2 regions of the Sporosarcina saromensis genome follow, and region 2 is predicted to be linked to the other one. Evidence: riboswitches for the same ligand, from Rfam matches in the RefSeq annotation. Region 2 holds a riboswitch; the other holds the start of a gene.
The links. A riboswitch is a leader RNA that binds a small molecule or an ion and turns the genes downstream of it on or off. The one in region 2 is predicted to bind preQ1.
Positions count from the first base shown of each region.

Region 1: it holds a riboswitch for preQ1, as region 2 does, so the genes downstream of both, queF (preQ(1) synthase) here and ACVHUV_RS02135 (QueT transporter family protein) in region 2, are expected to answer to the same signal.

Region 1 covers NZ_CM142738.1:3,080,606-3,085,369, forward strand. The annotation lists gene ACVHUV_RS15785 (MFS transporter) at 1-1,099, shown strand, start outside; PreQ1 riboswitch class I at 1,141-1,184, shown strand; gene queF (preQ(1) synthase) at 1,276-1,773, shown strand; gene ACVHUV_RS15795 (queuosine precursor transporter) at 1,787-2,425, shown strand; gene recQ (DNA helicase RecQ) at 2,498-4,294, opposite strand; gene pssA (CDP-diacylglycerol--serine O-phosphatidyltransferase) at 4,430-4,764, opposite strand, start outside.
Region 2 covers NZ_CM142738.1:462,825-467,588, forward strand. The annotation lists gene ACVHUV_RS02130 (nitric oxide synthase oxygenase) at 1-1,072, shown strand, start outside; PreQ1 riboswitch class I at 1,181-1,225, shown strand; gene ACVHUV_RS02135 (QueT transporter family protein) at 1,232-1,717, shown strand; gene ACVHUV_RS02140 (helix-turn-helix domain-containing protein) at 1,769-1,999, shown strand; gene ACVHUV_RS02145 (glycine betaine uptake BCCT transporter) at 2,239-3,732, shown strand; gene ACVHUV_RS02150 (homoserine dehydrogenase family protein) at 3,797-4,764, opposite strand, start outside.

The DNA.
Region 1 (4,764 bases), 1.2 Mb from region 2:
ACAGTTGCCTATTATGAGTCCGTTCGCTCTATCGTTAGGCGCTTCTTCTTTTTTGACCGGTTTAGCTGTCGGTATGTATTCTTTTTCAAATACAATTGGAAATATCATTTCTGGTTTCATGACAGATCGCCGTGGCCCTTTTATGATTTTACTCATTGGCTTATTCGCCTCAGGAGCGTCGCTTTTATTGTATACAGTCGTTGAGGGACCATATTCTTTGCTTGGTATCCGATTCATCCACGGATTTATGGAAGGGCTTATTGTTCCAGCCGCTTTCACATTTCTTGCAAATCGTACAGAAGAATCAAAACGTGGCCGTAGTGTCGCAATTTCCGGAGCGTTCGTTGGAATGGCGGCGATCATCGGTCCTGCCTATAGTGGGATTGTCGCTTCCAAAACAAGTACCCCTTTTATAATGGGAATGAATGGCCTCATCATGTTTATTTTAGCATTCGCAGCCTTCTTTCTGTTGCGTTCCTATACGTATGTCAGAAAAAATCGCTTAAAAATGTCATCACAATTTCGGGTCAAATACTTATTTAAACACCCCGGCATGGTCCGTGCATTTTCAGGTGCATTTTTTCTCATGTTTTCACAAGGGGTACTGGCATTCATCCTCCCTTTAAAAGTGGAAGCGCTTGGCTTTGATACAAAAACAACCGGAATGCTGCTCAGTACATTCGGGGTTGTCGCAATACTAATTTTCCTTCTACCGATTAATCGTGTATTTGATCGGGTACGTCCTATGATTACGTTAGCTTTCGGGATTTCACTAATGGGTATTTGCATGATTTTGTTAAGCCAAGTATCAGCGCTTACTCACCTGTTTTTAGCGATGGGGTTATATGGCATCGGCTTCGCTTTTCTATTCCCGTCTATCAATTCATTGCTAATTGACTCATCAGCCCCTGAGTACCGCGGAAAAGCATACGGCTATTTTTATGCCTTTTTTTCCATCGGTGTCGTAGCGGGATCGAGCTTGATTGGCTATTTGGATTTATCGTTCACTGGTGGGTTCATGGTGACAGGAATCATCCTTTTGTTCATTGCACTTTATACAATTTTAGGTTTGAAACGAAGTTTGCTATTGACAGAATAGGTAAAACCAGTTAAAGTCATAGACGAAAAGAATAACCCTGTTCGGGAGAGGTTCATAGCGACCCTCTATAAAAAACTATGGATGCCGGAAACTACGCCATGTCCATTTGACATGGCTTTTATTTTTCCATTTCTATGGCCCCTCCCTGACAACATAACTTCAGGGAGGTTTTTGTATTGACTGGAAGAGATGAAAACACACTACAAGACTTAACACTATTAGGTAACCAACGAACGACCTATGCTTATGAATACAATCCATCCATTTTAGAAGCCGTTGACAACATGCATACAACGCGTGATTACTTCGTGAAATTCAATTGCCCTGAATTCACTTCCCTTTGTCCGATGACGGGACAGCCCGACTTTGCAACGATGTACATCAGTTACATTCCAGATGAGAAATTGGTCGAAAGTAAAGCTTTGAAACTGTATTTGTTCAGTTTCCGGAATCACGGGGATTTCCATGAAGACTGTGTCAACATCATCATGAATGATTTAATTCATTTATTGGCGCCGCGCTATATTGAAGTTTGGGGGAAATTTACGCCTCGGGGTGGTCTTTCAATCGACCCTTACTGCAATTATGGTAAACCGGGAACGAAATACGAACAGATGGCGGAGCATCGTTTGATGAACCATGATCTGTACCCTGAGAAAATCGATAATCGATGAGGAGTAATGAAAGATGCGCTATTATTTAAGTGGAATATTTGTAGGTTTATTAATTTTATCGAACATTGTAGCAGTGAAATTGATCAGCGTTGGCAGTTGGATCGTTATTCCTGCAGCAGCCGTCATTTATGTCTGTACGTATCCAATTTTGGATGTACTAACTGAAGCTTATGGGAAAGAGGCTGCCCGAAAAACTGTTCAAACCGGGTTTATTGCACAACTTTTGGCAATAGGATTCATTTGGATTGCCATCCACTTGCCTGCTGCTCCTTTTTATGAAAACCAAGCTGCTTTTGAAACGATCTTTAACGCAGGTTTCCGTGTGACTATTGCCAGTTTAGTTGCCTATCTCGTGAGCCAAAACTTAGATGTAACAATCTTTGATAAGCTGAAACAAAAACACGGCTCTAAACAATTATGGGTACGTAACAATGCCTCTACGATGGTGAGTCAATTCGTCGATACGACGTTATTCATTACAATCGCATTTGCAGGAACAATGCCTACCTCTATATTACTTGGCATGATTGCGAGCCAATATATCTTTAAGTTTTCAATCGCAATTATCGACACACCCATTGTGTATGTATTGGTTGCACTCTGCAGAAAGAAAGAGCGAAACGTCCAACCAATTGTTTCACCTCAACAATAATTCGAACGTAAAAAACCGCGTACCGGCGACTCATTTGAGACGCGCACGCGGTTTTCCTTTTGTCTAAAATTCTTACACCATCTGCTTTGAAAAAGCTTTGATTTCTTCCATAAACGCTTCTCCATACCGCTCAAGCTTTGCATCACCTACACCATTGACTTCCAAAAACGCTTCGTCGGTCATTGGCATTTTAGCAGCCATATCCCGTAATGATTTATCAGAGAAGACGACGAAAGGCGGAACACTTGCTTCTTGCGCAATTTTCAATCGAAGTGCGCGTAATTGGTCAAATAACGGGTCGTCTTGCGTAATCTGTTTTGTTTCAACTGTCGCTTTCCGATAGACTTTAGTTTTCCCAGTCAGCACATCTTTGCCTAATTCCGTCACATAAATAATCGGGAATTGACCATTTTCAACACCTAGATAATTTTCCGAGATAATAAACTCAATAAAATCGGACACTTCCTTCGCGTTGCGGCCTTTCATAATGCCATATGTCGTCAGTTTATCAAATCCGAATTCGACAACTTTCTTATTTCTTGAACCGGTCAACACTTGGGCGATCATCGTCTTACCAAAACGTTGCCCCATCCGAATAACGCAAGATAACACTTTTTGAACGTCAACAGTTACATCAGCCCGTTCCCGCGTATCCGTGCAATTTGCACAACGGTTGCAATCTTGTAGGTCACTTTCACCAAAATAGGAGATGATGAATTTTTGTAGACAAGATTCGGTATGACAATAGTCGATCATCGATTGTAATTTTTCCAACTCACCAGGTATCCGATTGACATCTTGTGATTGATCAATAAGGAACCGTTGCGTAATGACATCTTGCGACGAAAATAATAAGGTACAGTGACTATCAAGTCCATCCCTTCCCGCACGACCCGCTTCTTGATAATAGCTCTCCATATTTTTCGGCATCTGGTAATGAATTACATAACGTATATTACTTTTATCGATGCCCATGCCAAATGCATTTGTCGCTACCATGACAGTCGCTTCATCCATAAGAAAACGATCTTGTTCAGATTGACGAACAACATCCGATAAACCAGCATGATACCTAGCAACTGCAATTCCGGTCCGCTCGAGCATCGTATATACTTGGTCAACCGCTTTGCGCGTAGCCGCATAAATAATGCCTGCTTCGCCTTCATTTTTCTTTACATACGCCTTCACAAACTTGTCCCGGTCTTGTCCCTTCACGACGGAAAACGTCAAATTACTTCTTTCAAAACCTGTCATCACAGTAAATTCGGGATCGATGTTCAATTGGTGACAGATATCATCCCGCACTGCAGGTGTTGCAGTTGCAGTCAAAGCGAGGACTACTGGTTTCTTCACAAACGAATTGATGACCGTATGCATCATTCGGTAGCTCGGTCTGAAATCATGCCCCCATTGTGAAATACAGTGCGCTTCATCAATGGCAATCATCGGAATATCCATCTTGTTGATTTGTTGAATAAACGATTGGGACTCGAACCGTTCTGGAGCAACGTATAATAGTTTATATGCGCCAGCTAAGGCGTTTTCCATAACGCCAAAATATTCTTCAGTCGTTAATGAACTGTTTATGTACGCGGCTTGTACACCTATCTGTAGAAGTGCATCCACTTGGTCCTTCATCAGAGAAATTAATGGTGACACAACTAGAACCGTACCTTCCATGACCATAGCTGGTACTTGGTAACAGATTGATTTTCCTCCACCTGTTGGCATCACACATAACGTATCTCGTCCATGCAAGACATTTTGAATCGCCTGCTCTTGTCCAGTTCGAAACGATGAATATCCAAAGTAAGTGGAGAGCACGGATTGTAATTGTTCGATTGATGTCACCTCCAAATTCTTCATCATGCACATTACTCCATTCTAAATAAGTCGCTTCTTCTAGAATAGCAGACATTTGATAGCGTCTCCAAGAAAATAGAAAAAATGCGTTCAACGAATCTGATGATCGTTGAGCGCAAAAGAAAGTAAAACAACATATTATTATACTTTTGCAATCCTAATATTGCTTACCATTAGAATTCCGAGTATGATCATAACGATTACAAAAAAGGCAGGACCGACATAATGGCTTAAGAAGTAAGATAATGTTAACAGAACGCCAGCTGCAGTAATAGGCACACCGTAAAATGTCCCATCAAATTCTCTTACGTTATATCGAGCAAGGCGAACTGCCCCCGCAAGAATGTAAAAGATTGTAGCCACAATCCCAACCCATAACATATTAGACAAATTTGTCGTGTAAATTAATAAAGCAGGTGCGACACCGAAAGATATTAAATCACTTAACGAGTCCAATTCCTTACCAAACAACGATT
Region 2 (4,764 bases):
AGAAGCAACGCAGTTTATTACACAATGTTATGCTGAACTGGGGCAATCGGATGAAGACCGACTCGATCGTTTAGCGGAAATTAAACATGAAATCGATGTAACGGGGACCTATACGCACAAACCGTTTGAATTGGAACACGGTGCGAAAATGGCTTGGCGCAATAGTAATCGCTGCATCGGACGGTTGCTTTGGCACACATTACATATTGTTGATGCGCGTGATGTGGTTTCAGCAGAAGATGCATTTGAAAAACTAGTCGACCACATTGCATATGCAACAAATGATGGGCAAATCCGCTCCACTATTACCATTTTCCCTCCACGCAAAAACGGGACAGATCCACTTCGGATTTGGAACCATCAACTGCTTCGGTACGCCGGTTACAAAGATGGAGAGCAACTTATTGGCGATTCCGCTTCTCTTGACCTGACAGAGGTATGTGAAAATCTCGGGTGGCGCGGGGAGAAAACACCATTCGATTTACTTCCTCTTGTCATTCAAGCAGACGGAGAAAAAGCGCAATGGTTTTCCATCCCTGAGGAAATTGTAAAAGAAGTACCGATTATCCATCCTGAAATCGAAGGGTTTGCGGCGCTAAATTTGAAATGGTATGCGGTTCCGATCATCTCAAACATGCGGTTAGAAATTGGGGGCATTGATTACCCAATGGCACCGTTTAACGGTTGGTATATGGGGACAGAGATCGGGGCAAGAAACTTGGCGGATACCGACCGCTACAATATGTTGCCACGTATCGCCGACTTAATGGGACTAGATACGAAGCTGAACCGTTCACTGTGGATCGACAAAGCATTGGTGGAGTTAAATATAGCCGTATTGCACTCTTATCAACAAGCTGGTGTAACGATCATCGACCACCATACAGCTGCAAAGCAATTCAAGCGCTTTGAAGAAAACGAACGAAAAAGTGGACGGGCCGTTACCGGAAACTGGGCATGGCTCATTCCCCCTTTGTCACCGGCCGCCACCCATATTTACCATCAACCTTATTCTAATGAAAAGCAATCACCTAATTATTTTTATCAGCCGGATCCTAAGCCTTTCAGTTAGCAATCTGCCACAGGTGTACTCGTTTACTTCACGAGAAATAAAGAATTCATCCATCTATCCCCTGTTGTTTGGACGGGTATAATATGCTACACTGGCATGTAGGCTTTATGCCTCGTGGTTCGTAACCATCCCACGATAAAAAACTAAGGAGAAATGAATATGAACGTAAAAACTCTTGCGACGAGCGGCATTATTGCTGCGTTGTATGTGGCTGTGACGTTTTTGATTGCCCCTTTTGGCTTCACGAACATCCAGTTCCGTTTGTCAGAGATGTTCAACCATCTCGTCGTTTTCAATAAAAAATACATCATTGGGATTGTACTCGGTGTGTTTGTCGCGAACTTATTGTTTTCTGAACTTGGACCGATTGATTTGGTATTCGGGGTCGGACAATCTGTTATCGCGCTATCGATTACAATCTTTTCAGCGAAGTTCATCAGTGGACTTTATAAAAGGATGTTATTTAACACCTTGGTGTTCACAGTAACGATGTTTCTCATCGCCTGGGAATTAAACATTGTGTTAGAACTTCCATTTTTACTTACATGGCTTTTCGTTGCAGTTGGGGAATTTGTCGTCATGATGGTCGGCATTCCAGTAATGATTGCGTTAAATAAACGAATCAATCTCGAAAAGTTGATTTGAAGAAGAGGCGGATTTCCGTCTCTTTTTTTATGAAAGAAAGGAGCAATCTCCATGTATATGACAATTGAAGAAACGGCAGATTACTTAGGCATGCCCGTCAGCCAAGTGCAGAAGTATGTTTTGGAAGGGCGTATCAAGGGTATTCACAATGGCAATGAATTTTTAGTGAACCAAGCGCAATTTGAATTGTATTTTAAACAGCTAGAAACAGTCAAACGCCAAATCGCGGAGTATTTAAGTGAACAAATCCCTCCAGACCGAGATATTAAAGACGAAGATTAACGCGAAAAAACCTAGTACCATCGACTCAATTTTTTCATCATTTCCTTCACCTACCCTTCTTGAATAATTACTACCAATTCCGTGTATAACTATTGATGCCATGTTGTTTCATTCGCATGATAAAAAAATAAAATAAAACAATTCCATATCCATTCATACACGGAACGCTTTTGCTTTCCTTCAATAGGATTGGTATAGTTTATAGTCGTTTATAAAAACGCAATTGCATAGGGGGAAACATGAGAAAAATCTCAAATGTATTTTACATCACAATCGGTCTTATTATTTTGGCCGTCGGTTACGGGGTGCTTGCATCAGAAAGCTTTGAAACCGTTACTTCAACAATTAAGAACTTTGTAGCAGCTTCATTCGGCTGGTATTACATGATGATTATGTCTGTATTATTGGCACTTAGTCTCTTTTTGATTTTTAGTCCGTTCGGAAAAATCCGTTTGGGCAAAAACACAGATCGTCCTGAATTTTCAACCGTGACGTGGATTGCAATGCTATTTTCTGCCGGGATGGGGATTGGCCTCGTATTTTACGGAGCTGCAGAACCTTTATCACACTATGCAATCAATCCAGCGACGAAGGAACCGAACACAGATGCAGCATTCAAGGAAGCATTGCGTGAATCGTTCTTTCACTGGGGCTTACACGTATGGGCCATGTACGGTATTGTCGCATTGGCACTTGCCTATTTCCAATTTCGAAAAGGCGAACCGGGGTTAGTTTCAGCAACATTGAAGCCGATATTCGGTAAAAAGATGGAAGGCTCTTGGGGTACACTTGTGGATGTACTTGCCGTTTTTGCAACTGCTTTTGGCGTTGCGACAACGCTCGGCTTCGGTGCTGTTCAAATTAACGCAGGACTGAACTATTTGTTTGGATTCGAAATGGGGATCACTTCGCAATTCATCATTATTGCAGTCGTCACTGTATTATTCATCATGTCGGCTTGGACTGGAATTAGTAAAGGAATTAAATACTTGTCCAACACAAATCTTGTTCTAGCAATTGCATTGCTTGTATTTGTGGTCGTTTTAGGACCGACACTACTCATTTTCAACATGTTTACGGATTCCGTCGGTGGTTACTTGACCGATCTCGTGCAAATGAGTTTTCGAACCGCTCCTTTGAATGAAGGCAATCGTGAATGGCTGGATATGTGGACAATTTTCTATTGGGCATGGTGGATTTCGTGGGCTCCATTCGTCAGTATGTTCATCGCCCGGGTATCAAAAGGACGTACAATCCGTGAATTCATGATTGGTGTATTATTGGCTCCGACTTTATTATGTATGATTTGGTTCTCTTCTTTTGGTACGACAGCCATTACTGCACAAAAAGAAGGGATAGCAGACTTATCAAAGTCGTCCATTGAACTTGTTGTATTTGATATGTTTGGTACGATGCCATGGTCCTTCTTCATTTCGTTAATTGCCATCTTGCTCATTGCTTCCTTTTTCGTTACGTCCGCTGACTCAGCGACATTCGTATTAGGTATGCAATCGACATATGGCTCTTTGACACCACCGAATAGTGTAAAAATCATTTGGGGCGTCATCCAATCTTCCATTGCATTGATTTTGCTCTCTGTCAATGGATTGACCGCGTTGCAAAACACAATCATTATTGCAGCGTTGCCATTCTCTTTCATTATCTTGCTAATGGTTGTATCGCTCATTAAAGAGTTGAATGCAGAATTGAAGCTATCTAAAACAAAGAAATAATAACAAAACCGCGTGAAGCCAAGGCCTAAGCCTCTTGCTTTCACGCGGTTTTTTCACTTTATCGTTAGCTTAGAACAGGAACTGGCTTTAGCTGACGTATTATATGCACAAGATCTGCGACCATGGCGCTGCCGGTAGGATACATCCCTGCTCCTGGACCAATTAACGTCAACTTCCCTAAATAATCCGTTTCGACGATAATCGCATTATCGACGCCATCAATTGCATAAAAAGGATGTTCAGCGTCTAATAGGACTGGACCTACTTTACCTGACAACTTCCCCTCATCGTCAATTCGGATGTCCGCTACGTGACGATAGCGAAGTTCAGCTTTTGAAGCTTCTAACACGTCATCGGTTTGGATATGATCAATCCCAACGACTGACACTTCTTCCCATTCAGGCTGTTCATCAAACGCTAATGAGCTGACAACCATTAATTTATAAAACGCATCAAATCCACTTATATCATCTGACGGATCTGCTTCAGCAAACCCCTTTTTTTGAGCATGATGAAGGGCTTCTTCAAAAGTAACTCCTTCATCTCGCATCGCAGTCAAGATAAAATTAGAGGTCCCATTTAAAATGCCCTGCACCCGATGGACACGATCCCCCGCCAACAGATTTTCGATTGTCCGGATAATCGGAATACCACCAGCCGTTGTCGCTTCGAAACCGACTTGTACGTCTCTGAATTCTGCGTGTTTCAATAAAGCTGGGCCATGTTTAGCAAACATCTTTTTATTAGCCGTAATGATATGGATTCCCTTTTCAATCGCCTGCGACAAATACGTGTACGCCGGCTCTTCATCCACAATCGCCTCAAAAATGATATCAATTTCTGGATCGTTCAAGATGTCGTCAATCGAATCTGTTACAAGGACACTCGGAGCGACCGCCCTTTTCTTATTAACGTCTCTTACTAAAATAGAAGCAATTTCAATCGAATAGCCTGTATGTTGTTTCAATTGCTGCCTTTTTTCGTTTACGATCTTATAAACGCCTTCTCCGACAGTTCCGAAGCCGATTATAG